Regions from separate parts of the Alteromonas gilva genome, predicted to be linked through region 2. Evidence: riboswitches for the same ligand, from Rfam matches in the RefSeq annotation. Region 2 holds a riboswitch; the other holds the start of a gene.

Region 1 (8,804 bases), on a different contig from region 2:
CAACCAGGGCACGCGAATGGTGAGTCAGTGTTGCTTTGCTAACCGGTGCAAGAGGCCACCAGTGATGCGCATATTTGGTTTCAATGGCGATAAAATCGAATTCGCGCCCGGCAATGTGCCTGAATAACGCCAGCAGAAAAGCCACAATTGGTGGCTCCATTTCTGCCAGGTAGTGAGCAGTAATAATGAGTTTGACTGCCGTATCACTTTGTTCGACGGTAAAGGTCTCTGAGGCGTCAAATAAGGGGCTGTTAAACTGAGTTAGTCCATCCAGTGCGGCACTGATATCCCTGGCCATCGATACATAGCAGTGAATCGTGCCCATTCGGGTAAAATCAAAATAGCCGAGAATTGACTGGCCTATGTGCTCGGGTACCTCGCACAAAAACAGTTTGCTGAGCAGGTCGTTGAGCTGTTCAATGGGGTAGTTACTGGATTCTATGTCGCTCAGTGCCTTAAGCGTTTCCTGCTCTGCTGGCGTAGGTAAATGTTTATCGCGACGCAATGAGAGCAGTGCACGGCTTACTCCCGACCAGAACGTTCCAGTGTAAGTTACTGACATAACTGAGTGTTTATATCCAAGTCCCGTTTCATAGCCATCATACTTAAATTTCCCCAACTGTTAAGCCTTGGGATACAAAATTGTCCTATAGTTTTACCAAATGTGTCCTAGCAGTGATAGCTGCACAGCGTTACATTAACTGTCGTTAACAGCTATGGCACTGGCTGGAACTGACGCTTCAACCGCTGTAACGTTAGTTGTATCCTACCATTGCCATGAAGACTGGTGTCGTCACCACCGGTCGGTAAACCGCTCTTAATCCGGGAGCGCAAAAGCAGTGCCCACCGCATCCTGGTGGGCATTTTTATTTCTGTTCAGTAAATTCTCTGCAGGTTATTGCTGTTGCAATTCAGATAAGTCTTGGTAGACTCCACCTCGCATTCTATATGCGTTTACCAAGGGGTGCCGTCAGCGGCTGAGATCCAACATGTGGGAACCCTTAAACCTGATCCGGATAATACCGGCGTAGGGATGGTTATCATCAGAACTTATCACCTGCCGTTAAAAGCCGGATCTTTTGGACATCATTGCACAAGAGATCCAGTATGAAATTACACACAACATTATTGTCGCTCTCGTTACTTAGCGTATCGGTAAATCTTGCCGCTCAGCAAAACGACAGTGCCGACGAGAACATCGAAAAAGTCACTGTTTATGGTGATTTTTACCAGCGTACACTTGACCAGCTCAGCGCCAGTGCGTCGGTGATTGATAATGCCCGTATTCAAAACCGTCAGGCCGTTCACATAGATTCGTTACTGCGCGTTGCGCCTAATGTTAATTTTTCCAGCGGTGCATCCCGCGGGCGCTTTATTCAGATTCGTGGTATTGGCGAACGCAGCCAGTTTGCCGAGCCGATAAATCCTTCGGTCAGCATTATGGTTGACGATTTTGACTTTACCGGGTTAGGTGCTGCCGCGGTATTGTTTGATACCCAACAGGTCGAAGTATTCAGAGGTCCTCAGGCTACCGTATTTGGCACCGGAGCCCTGGCCGGAGCGGTATTAATTAAGTCTACCGCGGCCGATGCCGAACAAGCCGACTACGGTTTGTTTAGCAAAGCCACGCAAAATAGTCACCGCCTGGAGTTAGGTAAAAGTGTTGCGGTATCCGACAATCTCCATCTTCGTGGAGCATTGTTGCACAACCGCAGTGACGGCTTCGTGCGCAATACCTACTTAAACCGGGACAATACCAATAATATCGACGAGTCGGCGGTTAAACTGGCTGCTAAATATCAGTACGGTGATGACGTGACGCTCACGTTAAACTACCGCTGGTATGATATCGACAACGGTTTCGATGCGTTTTCACTGGATAACACCCGGGAAACCCTGTCTGATGAGCCGGGCTTTGATCGCCAGCAAACACATGCGCTCAGTGCAAACGTGCTCACACAACTGGCCAGCGGTGACATGCATTTTATTTTTACCCATGCCAGCAACAACATCGATTACGGGTTTGATGAAGACTGGACTTACACCGGTTTCCACCCGTGGGGTTATACCTCCACTGACTATTATTATCGTGATGTTGATACCAATACCGTTGAAGTCCGGTTTGTAAGTGATGACAGCCTGAGATTGTTCGACGACACCACGTCGTGGGTGATTGGCGCGCGCATTAAAAACAACCAGGAAGACTTACTGCGGGAATACACTTACAACGACGGCGACTTTATCAGCCGCTTCCAACCTATAACAAAAGCCCTGTATGGCGAACTCGACAGTGAACTCAGCGATAAGCTCACTGCGACCTTGTCGTTGCGACTGGAAAATTACGACTTTTCCTATGCTGATAATGCCGGCCTTAGTCGGGACAACGACTCGACCATGCTGGGTGGCAAGTTTGCGCTGAGTTATCAACTGGGCGAACAGGTGCTTTACGGCAGTATCTCCCGTGGTTTTAAAGGCGCCGGGATCAACCCTGACCAAAACGTCACCGAAGCCAATCGTTTTTACGATGAAGAATATAACTGGAATTACGAATTAGGCGTAAAAGGTCGCTTTGCCCCCAATGTGACAGCGCGGCTTGCTGCCTTCGTCATGAAACGCCAGGACACCCAGGTGAGTGATTACGAACTGCAATATCGAGAGGATGGCTCAGCCGAGTTTATCGATATCATTGCCAATGCTGATCTTGGCACCAATCAGGGTGTTGAAGCCGAAGTGAGCGTGCAGTTGGCAGATAATTGGTCGCTGGATATGTCCGCCGGCTATCTGGATGCGTATTTTGAGGGGTATGTGCAGGCCGATGGTACCGAGGTGACTGAGCAGCAACAGGCGCAGGCCCCGAAATACACGGCGAATATGCTTAGCCGGTTTGATATTACCGACACCTTGCGTTGGAATATTGAAGTGGACTATGTCGACAGTTACCGCTTTTCTGATGGTCACGATGTAACGGCACCGTCGCGCGTACTGGTACACACTCAGCTGAGCTGGCAACAGCAGGACTGGGAAGCCACGTTGTGGGTAAATAATGCCTTTGATCGCACTCATTATACCCGTGGCTTTGGTGGCTTTAGTAACGATCCGCGCGATTTTTATGAGTTTGACGAACCCTATTATCAGCTTGGTGATGGCCGTCAAACCGGTGTAACCGTACGTTACCACTTTTAGGAGAATATGATGCAAGTCATGGTTGAACTGTCGTTGTATCCACTTGTGAATGAGTTTATTCCGCCTATCAAAGCCTTTATTGAGCGGCTGAATAATTACCCAAGGTTAACCGTCACAACCTGTTCAACCAGTACCCAGGTGCACGGCGATTACAGTGAGGTGATGCAAATTCTCGGCGCAGAAATGCAGCGTACTCATGAAGAAGTCGGTCAGGCTGTGTTTGTGGCGAAGTTTCTTAACTACGATGCCATGCAAAGCAGACAGGTAAACGATGACTGAGCAGGCGGTGACTCAATTTGCCGGGCAGGTCGCTGGCACCTCGTTAGCTGAATGGCTGGCAGTACTGCTCGCCATCGCCTATGTGCTGCTTGCGGCACGGCAAAGTGCCTGGTGTTGGATGGCGGCGTTTATCAGCACCGCTATTTATACCTGGTTGTTTTGGCAGGTCACACTGCCATTTCAGTCGGCGCTGAATATTTTTTATATGATCATGGCGGTTTACGGTTACTGGCAGTGGCATCATCAACCGGGCGAGACACGGCAGGTGCAGTCAAAGCCGCTGCGCTGGCATCTGTTGATGGTTGCTGCGTTAACCGTGGTGGCCATACTGCTCGGTAAATTAGCCGGTACACAATTTAGCGGTGAGTATTTGTGGCTGGATGCGGCCATTAACGTTTTTAGTGTGGCAACCACCTTTATGGTGGCGCACAAAATATTGCAGAACTGGATTTACTGGTTCGTGATTAACAGTGCGGCAGTCTTTCTTTACTGGCAAAGTGGGCTGGTATTATCGGCATGCCTGTTCCTCGGGTACGTCGGGTTTTCGATTTATGGGTATAGCCAGTGGAGAGTGCAATGGTCAAAGTGTTACCAGAGCAACAGCTGAAACAATTACTGGCACCGCTGCTTACCGATGCTCAAAACATCACCCTTGAGCCCGTGCGCAAGGGCATGGCCAACCAGGTCTATCATGTCAGGGGAGAGGGCATCTCCTGGGCAGTTAAAATACTCGGGCCGGCGGGGTTCAGCGCGGTCGATTATCGTAAAATAGAGCAGTTGCAGCAGCAATTAGCCAACTTGCAGGTTGCGCCAACGGTGGTTGATGTTAACTTGCAGCATCGCGTTTGGGTTGAACAATGGGTAGATACGCCATCGTCCGGCGGCATTGAGACGGACCGTCTGGCGCAAGCCCTGGCGAAGATCCATAACCTCGACCTTCAGGCACCAACGCTGGCATTGTTACCGTGCTGGCAGCATTACTTAGAGCAGTTGCCCAGCAAACAAGCCAGGCAATTTATTCCACAGCGGGACAAGCTTGCGGCGGTGATCGGACAATCCAGTCATTATTACGACTTTTGCCTGTGCCACAATGACTTATCATTTACCCATTTGGTGGGAGACAACCGCGATATCGTGATTGACTGGGAATATGCCGCCACCGGCAACCGCTATTTTGACCTGGCTGCCTGTGCGCTGATCAATGAGCTAAATGAAACACAGTGTCGGGCGTTAAGCGATGACTATGCTACCAGAATGGGCCTTGAGCGCTCACTGGTGTACGGTAAATTACAGGACTTTATACCGGTTGTGGATTTTACCAACCGACTTTGGCAGGCTGCGGCCGAGCGCCAGTGCTAAACAATACTGAGGCACAAAACAAAACGTTTATTATTTGCGCGCTTGAGCAGGATTTTACCGATTTAAGCTAAAAATACTTTACCTTTGATCGCGCTTACGTATAATTCACAGCGCGTTAGGGGTGTAGTTCGAATTGGTAGAACAGCGGTCTCCAAAACCGATGGTTGGGGGTTCGAGTCCCTCCACCCCTGCCACTTCTTGTGGCTAGCGCGTCAAAATGGTAAAACCTCTCTGTAAACAATCCGCGCGCAATCTTAGCGCCCACTATCCCAGCGTTAAATGTCAAACGACCAGGGTAGCCTCTGTTTATTTTTTGTTTGCTGCGGATCTGCGTCTGAACGTGCTGTTTTAAACTGTGAATTCAGGACTGAAATCCGGGCTTTCTGCTTAGCCTTTTGCTCTCTGCACCAGCCGTATCATTGTTACGTATGCCGGTTTTCGCTTTTAATACTCGTTGAGACAAATCCTCTGTAATTATCAGTTCACGAATAGTAAGCTCACTACTAATTAGCATACGCAAAAGGACATACGCTTGAATAAAAGCAATGACATAGCAACACTGCAGCAATTTCAGCGCCTGTTACAACAAGGACTTCACTCGCTTAACACTGGGCAATTTCAAAGTGCAAAACAGGCTGTAGACCAAGCACTGTCGATTAATGCCGATTCGACGCAGGCGAACTTCTTATCAGGATTGGTTGAAAATGCGTTAAATAATCGCAAAGAGGCCCTCAATGCGTTTTGCAATGTGCTCAGGTATGACCCAAAAAATTGCGCTTGTTGGGCACATATTGCCGAGTTGAAAGCCGCTTTTGGCGAGTTTTCGGCGGCGGAAGACGCCCTTAACAAGGCGATTAAATATGATGATGGCAGTCCGAATCTAAAACAAATGGTGGGATTAGTAAATTCCGCACTGACTCGCTATGAAGACGCACTTAAATGGTATCAAAAAGCGACACAGCAGCAGCCAAACAATATTGGGTTTTTACTTAATCAGGCCACGTGTCTTATGTACCTTGGAAAAATAGACGAAGCTGAAACAATTTTATCATCTATTGTGAAACTGCAACCGGCCTTTGCAACTGCACACTGGTTGCTTTCAGGTCTCAAAAAAGCGCAGGATCAGAAACACATCACGCAAATGAAATCGGTAATGCAGTCTTTCCGCTTCGGACCGGGCGATCTGGCGCATTTCCATTATGCTTGTGGTAAAGAGCATGAGGACTTAGAGCAATGGAGTGAAGCGTTTCAGTCATTTTCAGCAGGTGCCGCTGCAAAGCGGGCATCTATCCAATACGATGAAGCTTTAGAACAGCAAATGTACGAACATTTGATGGCTACCTGCACCGAAGAGTGGTTGCAAAATGGGGCCGATGGTCACGAGGACGAGGCGCCAATTTTTGTTATTGGCGAGCCGCGTTCTGGCACATCGCTGGTAGAACACATCATTAGCGCCCATTCACAGATAAGTTCAGCAGGTGAATTAAAGAACTTAATTTACTGTATCAGTCAGCTTTCTGACACCGTTGGTGAAGCTGAGCTCTCGCCACAGTTAGCAATCCGAGCAACTAAATGCGCCCCCCGTCTGTTAGGCGAAGCGTATATGAATAGTGTCAAAAAGGTGAGGGGGAATACGCCACATTTTGTTGATAAACTGCCCAGTAACTTTCTTTTCCTGCCACTTATTCTCAAAGCGCTACCGAAGGCAAAAATTGTTCATCTGCGCAGAGATCCAATGGACACCTGTTTATCTGGATTTAAACAGCTGTTTACCCATGCCTATCCCTATTCGTATGATCAACTGGAGATGGCCAGGCATCACGCCAGGTACCTCCATATGATGGAAACCTGGCGTACGCGCTTTGGTGAACAATATCTGGAAGTTCATTACGAAGAACTTGCAATGAATTTTGAGCCCAATGCACGTAAAATTATTACCTACCTGGGATTAGATTGGGAAGACAGTTGTTTGCAATTTCACCAGCAATCAACGCCGGTTAGCACTGCCAGCTCAGTACAAGTGAGGCAGCCTGTTTATACAAAATCCATTGAACGGTGGAAAAAGTATGAATCTCAGTTGCAGCCAATGCTACAAGAACTTAATAAGCACCGGCCGCAATAAGAGAATGATCGGGGCCTTTATTTAGTTTATGTTAATCTTGGGTCCGACTCAGGTTTTGGACTGGCGGGGGCCGCTATCTGTAAAGTGAAAGTAGACACCTCTGCCTGCCATTTTCCCCTTTCGTTTGATAAACTGCGGTGCAGGGCGAACTCCCTAAAACTGCGCAGGACCAATTAATTCATGACAGCAGAATTATCCGATTATCAAATTGCAGCATTGCAGGAAATGCACATTCCGGTGTGGCAACCGCAGGATAAAGCCGCGGTCAGCACAGCCACCAAGGGGCAACGACAGCGCCCGGATGCTGCATCGTCATCACCTGTGCAAGCCCCAGCCAAAGCATCGCAATCTGATGCGCGCAGCCATTTGCAAAAAATTAAAGACAATATGTCAGCTAAACCGGCACCGCCTGACAAGGCTGACGCCCAACCTGACTTGCAACCCTTATCAGCACAACAGTATCCGGCGTTTGCCGATGATGTATTGCAGGCCCTGCAGCTAACGGCTGCAAACGTATCCTTACCGGTTATGATTGGCGGGGATGTAAGCGTTAATGCAACGCACATCCGCTTACCTGCAACACCGGATAAACTGTCTGCCGAGCATAAAAAACAGCTGTGGAAGGCATTGTGTCAACAAAGGTAGCCTCCACGCCGCTGAAGTTTGAACTGGCCAGTCCTGAGTCACTGGCGGTTTGTTATCCTATTCACTGCGCTGTACAAGTGGTACCGTGGAGCAAATCAACTTTTACTGATTGTACAACTTCGCCATATGAATGCTGGCTGGTAATAAGTGATGATGTCATATTAGGCTATGCCATTTTGCTGATTGTACTCGATGAAGTAACAGTAATGGATATTGCCATAGCACCTGAATATCAGGGCCAGGGCGTGGGTAAACAGCTATTGCAGCATGTGCTCTGTCATTGTCGTCATCAGCAGCACAGGGTTTGTTTTTTAGAAGTTCGCGAGTCTAATCAGGCTGCTATTCATGTGTATACAAAGGCCGGTTTTGCCCTGCTTGAGCGGCGCAAAAATTACTATCCCATTGCCGGGGGCAGGGAAGACGCATTAATGATGTCTTTGCAGCTTTAACAGCGTATTATGGGCGACAGTTTGCAATAGTTTGCAATGGTTTTTCAGCCGACGCGCTTACCACACTGCTTCGCCTGCATGCCAGCGTTGTCGGGCTATTTGATTCTCATGTAGCTTGACTACCAATAAAATGTAAAAGTCCGTATAATCCCGCGACATGACAAGGCCTGGCCATTGCGAGACTATCGCTACGAACAGCGATACGTCCAGTGCCAGCACTCCCGAATTAAAATCAGGTTTATTGAATGACCCAGCTGTTAGAAGAAATTAAGCGTCGGCGCACGTTTGCGATTATCTCGCACCCCGATGCCGGTAAAACCACAATCACCGAAAAAGTGCTCCTGTACGGACACGCTTTGCAAACTGCCGGCACCGTAAAAGGTAAAAAGTCAGGGCAGCATGCGAAGTCCGATTGGATGGACATGGAAAAAGAGCGGGGGATCTCGGTAACGACGTCGGTGATGCAGTTTCCTTATTCGGATCATCTGATCAACCTGCTCGATACACCAGGACACGAAGATTTCTCTGAAGATACTTATCGTACCCTGACGGCAGTAGACTCCTGCCTGATGGTAATCGACGCCGCAAAAGGTGTTGAGGATCGTACCCGCAAACTGATGGAAGTCACGCGCTTACGTGATACGCCAATCATAACGTTTATGAACAAGCTCGACCGCGATATCCGCGACCCCATGGAGCTGCTTGATGAAGTTGAAACGGAACTGAATATTGCCTGTGCGCCGGTCACCTGGCCAATTGGTTGCGGT
Region 2 (8,804 bases):
ACACAACTGATTACACGCAGTCTGCTAGTACTTAGTGCATTGCTGCCGACCGCGCAAGCCGCTGTCGACGTTAACCAGCTCATCAGGCAGGCAGAGAAAACGGCGTATTACGCCGGTGACGATGGCCGTTCTGATGCGCGCATGATGATCGTAGACAGTCAGGGGCGCAAACAGCTGCGTCAATTCACAATTTTACGTAAAGATGTGAAAGATAATGGCGACCAGAAGATGATGGTGTTTTTCTCGCGTCCAACCGATGTAAAAGACACGGTGTTCAGGGTCGAAAAACATGCCGCGACCAATGAAGACGATGATCGCTGGTTATACCTGCCAGCGCTTGATTTGGTGAAACGAATCTCCGCGGGCGATAAGCGTACATCCTTCGTAGGATCGCACTTCTTTTACGAAGATGTGTCAGGCCGGGCTGTATCACAGGATGACTTTTCAATGCTCAGTGAAACCGCCGAACGTTATATATTAAAGGCGGTCCCTAAACAGCCGGACACGGTGGAATTTGCCTATTATATCGTCGAAATTGATAAAGCCACATCACTACCGGTGCTGATTAACTTTTTTAAAAGCGACGATACAAACTACCGGCGGGTAGAGTCTGTTGAGATCGAAGAAGTGCAGGGATTTCCCACTGTGCTGCGCTCAAAAGTGTCTGATTTGACTAACGGCGGTTATACCTTAATGGAGTTTCGCGGTTCCGAATATAACGTGGGCTTGCCGGATGAGGTGTTTTCTGAGCGTAGTCTGCGCAACCCGCCTGTACAGTGGATAAAATAATGCGCCGCTTTCTGTTAACGCTTGCCATCACGTCAGTGACGCTACTTTACCTGAGCCAAACGGTCGCCCAGGAAACGCAAACTAGCGGGGATGAGTGGGATGCCTGGGAGGAGTTTGACGAGTTCGAACAAAGCGAAGAAGTCTCGCCGTTCACCTGGGCGGGTTTTGCTGAGGTAGCGGCCGGCCAGCGTGTACAAACAGACCCGGCACTGCCCGGCGCCACCACACTGCGTGACCTGCGGCTGCAGTTGCAGGCCGACTATACCCTCGATACCTCCACCCTGGCGTTTCGCGGTGATATTTATTACGACGGTGTTGTGGATAGCCTTGAAGTGCAAATCCGTGAGGCTCTGTGGCAGGGCAATCTGGCCTTTCTGGGCCAGTGGGGAGCTGCATTTGATGCCAAAATAGGCCAGCAGGTGCTTACCTGGGGTAAGGGGGATTATCTCTTTCTTAACGATATGTTTCCTAAAGATTATCAGTCCTTTTTTGCCGGCCGCGATGATGAATACCTCAAAGCGCCTGGCCTGTCGGCCAGGCTATCCGGATATTTTGACTGGGTCAGTGTCGATCTGGTACTTACACCGCAATTTGAACCCGACAATGGTATTACCGGCGAGTATTTTTCGTTTTTCAATCCGCAGTTGGCTGGCAATATCGCTCCGGCCTTTGAAGTCACCGCTGACAATCAGCCTGATAACCCGGAATGGGCGGCGCGCGCCTACCATACAATTGGTCAGACCGAAGTGGCGTTGTACGGGTATCACGGTTACAACAAGACACCTGAGGCGGTGGATGAAAGCGGTTTGCCCCGCTACAGCCGGTTAAATGTGTGGGGCGCCAGTGTGGAAACACCCTTGTGGCAGGGCCTGGCCAAGGCTGAATATGCATATCATGATGCGCGGGAAGAGGCGGATGGCAGCAACCCGTTAGTGCCCAACAGCCAGCACCGGTTGTTACTGGGATATGAGCAGGAACTGGTGGCGAATCTAACCGGTAGCGTGCAGTGGTATACCGAACAAATCAGCAACTATGACAAGCTGCTAACCACCTCATTGTGGCCGCAGTTTGCACCGCAACGCCGTCGCCATGTTATTACAACACAGCTGGTATACCGTACGCTGCGGCAAAGTTTAACACTCAACTGGTTTAATTTTCACTCCACCACTGACCGCGATGGTTACATGCGGTTCAGAGCGTCCTACTCACCAGTCGATCAGTGGCAGCTGAACAGCGGCTTTAACTGGTTTTACGGCGATGAGGCGCATACGTTTTATTCACAGTTTCGGGACGCCAGCAATGTCTATGCGTCTTTTCGTTATTTTTATTAGGAGTCAGTTATGTCAGCAGAAAGGGCCTTAACAGCATTTGCAGGGTTAATGATACTCGTATCGGTTGCACTCACCGTGTACGTAAATGAACACTTTATCTGGTTGACGGTATTTATCGGCGCCAACCTTTTTCAGCAAAGTTTTACCGGCTTTTGCCCGGCGACCATTGTGCTGCGCAAGGTGTTTGGCTTTAAAACCGAAAAAGAGCTGGCACTTAGCAAATAATCACGTTTAACCCCTTTAAAATATATAGGTGTAAGTACTTACTAATAAAGTGAAGTGCTATTGCAGGCTTTTATTTGGGGGTGGTTAAGCTACTATAAAGACCGTATTTTGCTACCGTAACCAAGCCATGATGAATGAATCTGATGAAAGCGTTGCACCCGAGCTGCGGCCGTCACTCAATGCCTTATTGCAAGCCAGCAGGCAATTTCCGCCATTAAGCGGCGCCAATTTAGGCTTTTATCGCAAGCGCGCTAAGTTTGGTGGTATGACGCCCCTTGCCGATATCCCTTACTCCGTCGTCAATGTGCCAGCGCAGCCCGCGTACCGTGCGTTCAGGCTATGGATAATTAATGCCTCGCCGGACGGCGCTGTAAAACCGGTATTGCTGCATTTTCATGGTGGTGGTTTTGTCATGGGAGATTGTCAAAATTCACTGCCCCGTCTGCAACAACTGGCGCTGGAAACCGATACTGTCATTGTATCGGTGGAGTATGGTTTGGCTCCGGAAGTGCGCGCTGATGAAGCCCGGGCGCAACATTATGCTGCTCTGGAATGGACCATTGCGCAGGCGAATACGCTGGGTATCGATAAAGGTAAAATTGGTTTATTGGGCGTAAGCGCCGGTGGTGGTCATGCCGCGCTAATGGCGCAACAGGTGGTGCAAAAGCAGCAGTATCAACTGGCCTGTCAGCTATTGTTATATCCTATGCTGGATGACCGCACCGGTAGTAGCATAGTGCCGCCGGCACATCACGGCCGGTATTTGTGGACAGCCGAACAAAACCAGTACGGCTGGCAGGCTTTTCTGAATAAAACGCCCGGCAGTTCTAGAGTACCCGCTCATCATGTTGCAGCGCGGGCCGCATCATTAGCGGGTTTGCCGCCGACCTACATTGGTGTTGGCGAGTTGGATTTGTTCGTTAATGAAAATATCAACTACGCCCAGCGCCTGATAAATGATGGTGTTTCCACCCGGTTAAATGTAGTCGCCGGCGCCTTTCATGCCTTTGAGTCGGTGGCACCACAAACTGACCTGGCCAGGCGCTTTAATGAGACGCTGGTTGGTGCTATCAACGAATTTATGTCGCAGTAAGGTTAGGCATTAATGTTGAGTGCTGCGTCGTCCAAATACGCGGCCAATACGGTTTTTAGCAGAGTGCCAGTGATTTTTAGGTAACGCCGGCGCCTGCGACATCAGCGCGTCATAGTCAATATAGCGACCATCGAGTGGCCGTACATGGGCACTGTACACCCTGGAGGGGCTGATTTGTTTGATCCGCGCGAGTGAGCGTTTGTATTGATTAGGATGACACACCGGGTAGGGGGCGGTGAGCTGTTTTTTTACCGATACAATCAGATCGGCAATGTACAACTGCTGCGTTGGCCGGTGCAATAGCGACAGGTCATGGTTGGTGTGGCCCGGCGTATACAGCACCTGCCAGTCGGCGAATCCCGGTAAGCGCTGTTTGTCCTGCAATGTAATATCAGGTACTAACACCGGGTGATACCAGATATGTGCCCTGGGTTTACCCAGCCGTGCTGCTACCCACCAGGTCAGTGCCACATCAATAAGGTGAGCCGTGCGACCTGCCAGACCTTTATACCAGTGTTGAGCCATGGGATGGCTGGCAATCTGAGCGCCGGTTTTGCGCTGCAACAACACGGCACCCCCGGCATGATCAGGATGCATATGCGTAACCACGATAAGCGTTAAATCGGATAAGGGGCGGCGCAGTGTCCGGGTAATGTAAGTGCACACTTTATCAACATCAGCGCGACTACAGCCATCCAGCAACAATAAACCGGTTGGCTCCTCTACCAGATAAATATTTTCGATGTAGCCTTTTAACTCATGGACCCGCATAAACGCCACGGCTTCGCTTTTTACGTGGGCAATGATAGTAGCAAAGCTTTTGTGGTCGTACCACTTGCACAATATGCAAACCGGCTAAGCGGTAAGTCGCCAGCAGTAAACACTAGCGTGCATTGTTAACCGGGTTGGCATAATTCGCCAGCAAATACGGATGTGCCTCGGCCGGCAGTTGGCTCAGCTTATCGTCAAGACGCGCGCGGCACTCAGCAGTAATTTCGCCGTGCTGCTGGTTAGCCGCAAGGTAGTTGATAGGATAAAGCTGATAATTGCGATGAATTTGCGCATCAATTTGGCTGGCCAGTTCAGCAGGCGTTGTAAAATCATCGTCGATGACACTGCCGAAAGTCACCGTCAGGCGGCCTTTGTGGCCAACAATGCCTTTGACAATACTGTCGATATCTTCAAATTCGGTTTTATTGTACTGACCGTGGTGGTTTACCTGATAAAGCTCATTGGCTTTGGCGATATCACAGGGATCGTTTTCGTAGGCGATGGCAACCGGCACAATGTTAAGAGACTTCATATAGTCCGCAAACTCAAGTTTTTGCTGTTTACCCGCCATGTAAAACATCTTTAATATGGCCGGATCGGTAAAGTCCATGCCGTCTTTGGCGCGGCCTTCCCGCTGAGCTATCCAGACAGACTGATTGCTCTGCAATGCATCTTTAATAAAGTTAGACAGTTGGGTGAGGGCTTTGAGCAGTTCACGGGGCTTTTTGGCTGAGCGCTTTACCACAAACCCTTTATTGAGTTTCATAAGTTCGGTGGCGCTGGGCTTTTTGAGCAGGTTATCACCAAAGGCAATGAGCGCAGTATTATGGCCGGCGCTGTGCAAAGCAAAGTTTACCAGCGCCGGATCCATCGCGATATCGCGGTGATTGGAAATAAAAATATAGGCCTTTGTGGGGTCGAGTTTATCCAGGCCTTTTACCGTGACGCCGTCGCTGGTGCGCTGCAACAGTGTTTCCATAAACCGGCCCACTTCGTCCTGAATATGCGCTACGGATTTAAACTTACGCCACTTAATACGCAACAGTATTTTCACAAAAGGACCGAGCAGTGACGACAGCCATTTTGGGCTACGCTCAAAACGATGACTGACAATGGCATCGATAAACGCCTGATCGTTGATCAGACGCTCAATAGCGGCAGGTACTTCGCTGTCGTTATAGGGGCGAATATCGTGATAACTATCAGAATTGGTTAACATAATTCCATCGTCGATGTGGCAAAGCGCTCATTGTACGCACATTCAGCTATTTGGGTAGTGTTGCCGTTATGATTCCATCGAAAAGTGACGATTTGGTGAATTCCCGTTGCCGCAAAGCGAAACCTGAACCTTTAACCTGGTGTCCGGCGATGGGTTGATGAATGGCGAACAATCTCCTATACTCGGTGGCAGTTACGTACTCGGCAACAGCCATGTTGTTGCCGATTTTCACTTGTCGGAGTGCTTCGCATTACCCAGATGTAATGCAAGCTGAGACCGCATAAAGCGGGATCCGTTGAACCTGATCAGGCTAATACCTGCGAAGGGAACAAGGCAACATCACTATTATTTATTGCGCACTGACACCGACGTGTCAGCCAGCTTTATCAGCATTTTGTGATGGTCTTTTTAAACACTCCTGACAAGCATTTTCCACCTTCACAACAAGGATTAATGCTATGTCAACGCGACGTCAACAGCGCGAACAAGCGCAACAGTTCATTCAACATTTAAGCGGCCAGTGTTACCCCGGCTCACAGCGGGTGTACTTATCTGGTAGTCGGCCTGATATTCAGGTACCAATGCGCATGATTATGCAAACCGATAGCTTGATTGGCGGCGACCGCCAGCAACCGGTGTATCAGCCTAACGAGCCTATTCCTATTTACGATACCTCAGGCCCCTATGGCGATCCGGATCAAACCATTGACGTGCACAAAGGCCTGTCTCCCATACGTAATGAGTGGATTGATGAACGTGAAGACTCACTTACGGTAGATATACCGTCATCGGATTTTACCCGCCAGCGTGACGATGACGAGCAGTCCAGAGCACTGCGCATGGCGGTAAATCGTAAAATTCGTCAGGCCAGAGCCGGGCAGTGCGTTACCCAACTGCACTACGCGCGGCGCGGTATTATTACCCCTGAAATGGAATTTATAGCGATCCGTGAAAACATGGGCCGTGCTGAGGTAAAAGACGACGTACTGCGCCAGCAGCACCGCGGTGAAACCTTTGGCGCTCAATTGCCTGAACAAATTACCGCTGAATTTGTTCGTCAGGAAGTGGCCGCCGGGCGTGCCATTATTCCGGCCAATATCAACCACCCTGAATCTGAGCCAATGATCATTGGCCGCAACTTTCTGGTCAAAATCAACGCCAACATTGGTAATTCGGCGGTGACCTCATCGATTGAGGAAGAAGTCGAAAAGCTGGTGTGGTCAACCCGTTGGGGAGCTGACACCATTATGGATCTGTCTACCGGCCGCAATATTCATGAAACCCGTGAGTGGTTGCTGCGTAACAGTCCGGTGCCGCTGGGTACGGTGCCTATCTATCAGGCACTGGAAAAGGTCAATGGGGTGGCAGAAGATCTCAACTGGCAGGTGTTTCGCGACACGCTGATCGAACAAGCCGAGCAGGGCGTGGACTATTTCACCATTCACGCGGGCGTGTTGCTGCGCTATGTACCGATGACGGCCAAGCGGGTCACGGGCATTGTGTCGCGGGGCGGCTCTATTATGGCCAAGTGGTGTTTGAGCCATCATAAAGAAAGCTTTTTGTATGAGCATTTTCGTGAGATTTGTGAAATCTGCGCGGCTTATGATGTGTCGTTGAGTCTTGGCGATGGCCTGCGCCCTGGCTCTGTGGCCGATGCCAATGACGAAGCACAGTTTGCCGAGTTGCATACCCTCGGGGAACTTACCAAGATCGCCTGGGAATACGACGTGCAGGTAATGATTGAAGGCCCCGGTCATGTGCCAATGCATATGATTAAAGCCAACATGGAGGAACAACTTGAGCATTGCCACGGTGCGCCGTTTTATACGCTTGGGCCGCTAACAACCGACATTGCACCAGGTTATGATCACTTTACCTCCGGGATCGGCGCCGCCATGATTGGTTGGTTTGGTTGCGCCATGCTGTGTTATGTGACGCCTAAAGAACACCTGGGTTTGCCTAATAAAGACGATGTTAAGCAAGGGCTTATCACATACAAAATCGCCGCCCATGCGGCCGATCTGGCAAAAGGCCACCCCGGTGCGCAAATTCGCGATAATGCCATGTCGAAGGCGCGTTTTGAGTTTCGTTGGGAAGATCAGTTTAATTTGGCGCTCGATCCGGATACCGCGCGGGCCTATCACGATGAAACCTTACCCCAGGCGTCGGGCAAAGTGGCGCATTTTTGCTCTATGTGCGGGCCTAAGTTCTGCTCGATGAAAATCTCTCACGAAGTACGGGAAGTCGCGGCCAAAAATGAAGCGATGGCAGTGACTGTGGCAGATGCTGAGGAGGGCATGCAGGCCATGTCGCAAAAGTTTAAAGCGCGCGGCGCCCAACTTTATCATCCGCAAACCAGTGCACAGTTGCGGGGAGACGACAGCGATGGTCACTAAGCACCGTCCGGCGGTGTGGTGCATAGGAGGCTCAGACAGTGGTGGCGGTGCAGGTGTACAGGCTGACTTGCTCACTCTGTACGACCTCGGTGTTCATGGCTGCACTATAGTGACTGCGGTGACCGCCCAAAACTCGCTGCGGGTGAATACGGTTGATACGGTAAGCAGTGAGACCATTGTTGATCAGGGCCAAACACTACTGGCTGATATTGCTCCGCAGGCCATTAAAATAGGCCTGCTGTGCGATGACGAACAGGTTGATGCCGTGGTAGCGGTGATTCAGCAGGTCAGGCGTCAACATGCCAGCGTAAAGGTGATATGGGATCCGGTACAGGTAGCCAGTACCGGCGATGCCCTGGGCTGGATTTCGCCCCGGGGCATCGTGTCGCTATTAAGCGTTGTTGACGTGTGTACCCCCAATCATGGCGAACTGGCCGCGCTGGCCGATGCGGTGAGCGTGGTGTTAACGCTCAACAGTTCGCAGCACGCTGAACAACGGGTGTTAGCGGCGATGCACGGCCACGCCCCGGCTTTGCTGGTTACCGGTGGCAACCAGCAAGCTCATTGCGCGAGCGACAAGCTGGTGAGAGCGGATGACTGCTGGGTATTTTCCAGTAGCTACCTTGATGTAGCGCACACCCACGGTACCGGTTGTACGCTAGCCAGTGCCATTGGTGCATCCATGGCACTGGGCTATCAAATACAGGATGCGGTGTGTATTGCAAAAGCCTATGTCAATGCCGGGCTTGAGGAGGGCTACGCGGCAGGCCGCGGCTCCGGGCCTCTGGCGCGCACGGGCTGGCCTGCTCATGAGGAGTATTTCCCGATGGCATCCTTTGGTGATGAAGACAATTGCTCGCACTATACCGGCCCGGCTTTTGCGCCGCTTGCGTGCGAGCAACTGGGAATATATCCGGTGGTCGATAGCCTCAGTTGGTTAGAACGGTTATTACCCCTGGGATTTGCCATCATCCAACTGC

Evidence for each region. Region 2 has a riboswitch for thiamine pyrophosphate ahead of thiC (phosphomethylpyrimidine synthase ThiC). Riboswitches for the same ligand answer to the same signal wherever they lie in the genome.
Region 1: another riboswitch for thiamine pyrophosphate. It lies ahead of OIK42_RS12905 (TonB-dependent receptor); the one in region 2 lies ahead of thiC (phosphomethylpyrimidine synthase ThiC).

Annotation. Positions count from the first base shown of each region.
Region 1 covers NZ_JAQQXP010000001.1:2,903,935-2,912,738, reverse strand. The annotation lists gene OIK42_RS12910 (helix-turn-helix domain-containing protein) at 1-562, opposite strand, end outside; TPP riboswitch at 951-1,051, shown strand; gene OIK42_RS12905 (TonB-dependent receptor) at 1,108-3,183, shown strand; gene OIK42_RS12900 (YkoF family thiamine/hydroxymethylpyrimidine-binding protein) at 3,193-3,462, shown strand; gene pnuC (nicotinamide riboside transporter PnuC) at 3,455-4,069, shown strand; gene OIK42_RS12890 (phosphotransferase) at 4,039-4,821, shown strand; tRNA gene OIK42_RS12885 (tRNA-Trp) at 4,939-5,015, shown strand; gene OIK42_RS12880 (tetratricopeptide repeat-containing sulfotransferase family protein) at 5,354-6,943, shown strand; gene OIK42_RS12875 (hypothetical protein) at 7,124-7,588, shown strand; gene rimI (ribosomal protein S18-alanine N-acetyltransferase) at 7,573-8,037, shown strand; gene prfC (peptide chain release factor 3) at 8,283-8,804, shown strand, end outside.
Region 2 covers NZ_JAQQXP010000002.1:243,500-252,303, forward strand. The annotation lists gene OIK42_RS14735 (outer membrane lipoprotein-sorting protein) at 1-789, shown strand, start outside; gene OIK42_RS14740 (hypothetical protein) at 789-2,120, shown strand; gene OIK42_RS14745 (YgaP family membrane protein) at 2,130-2,345, shown strand; gene OIK42_RS14750 (alpha/beta hydrolase) at 2,473-3,438, shown strand; gene OIK42_RS14755 (MBL fold metallo-hydrolase) at 3,448-4,209, opposite strand; gene OIK42_RS14760 (lysophospholipid acyltransferase family protein) at 4,322-5,428, opposite strand; TPP riboswitch at 5,655-5,773, shown strand; gene thiC (phosphomethylpyrimidine synthase ThiC) at 5,887-7,824, shown strand; gene thiE (thiamine phosphate synthase) at 7,814-8,804, shown strand, end outside.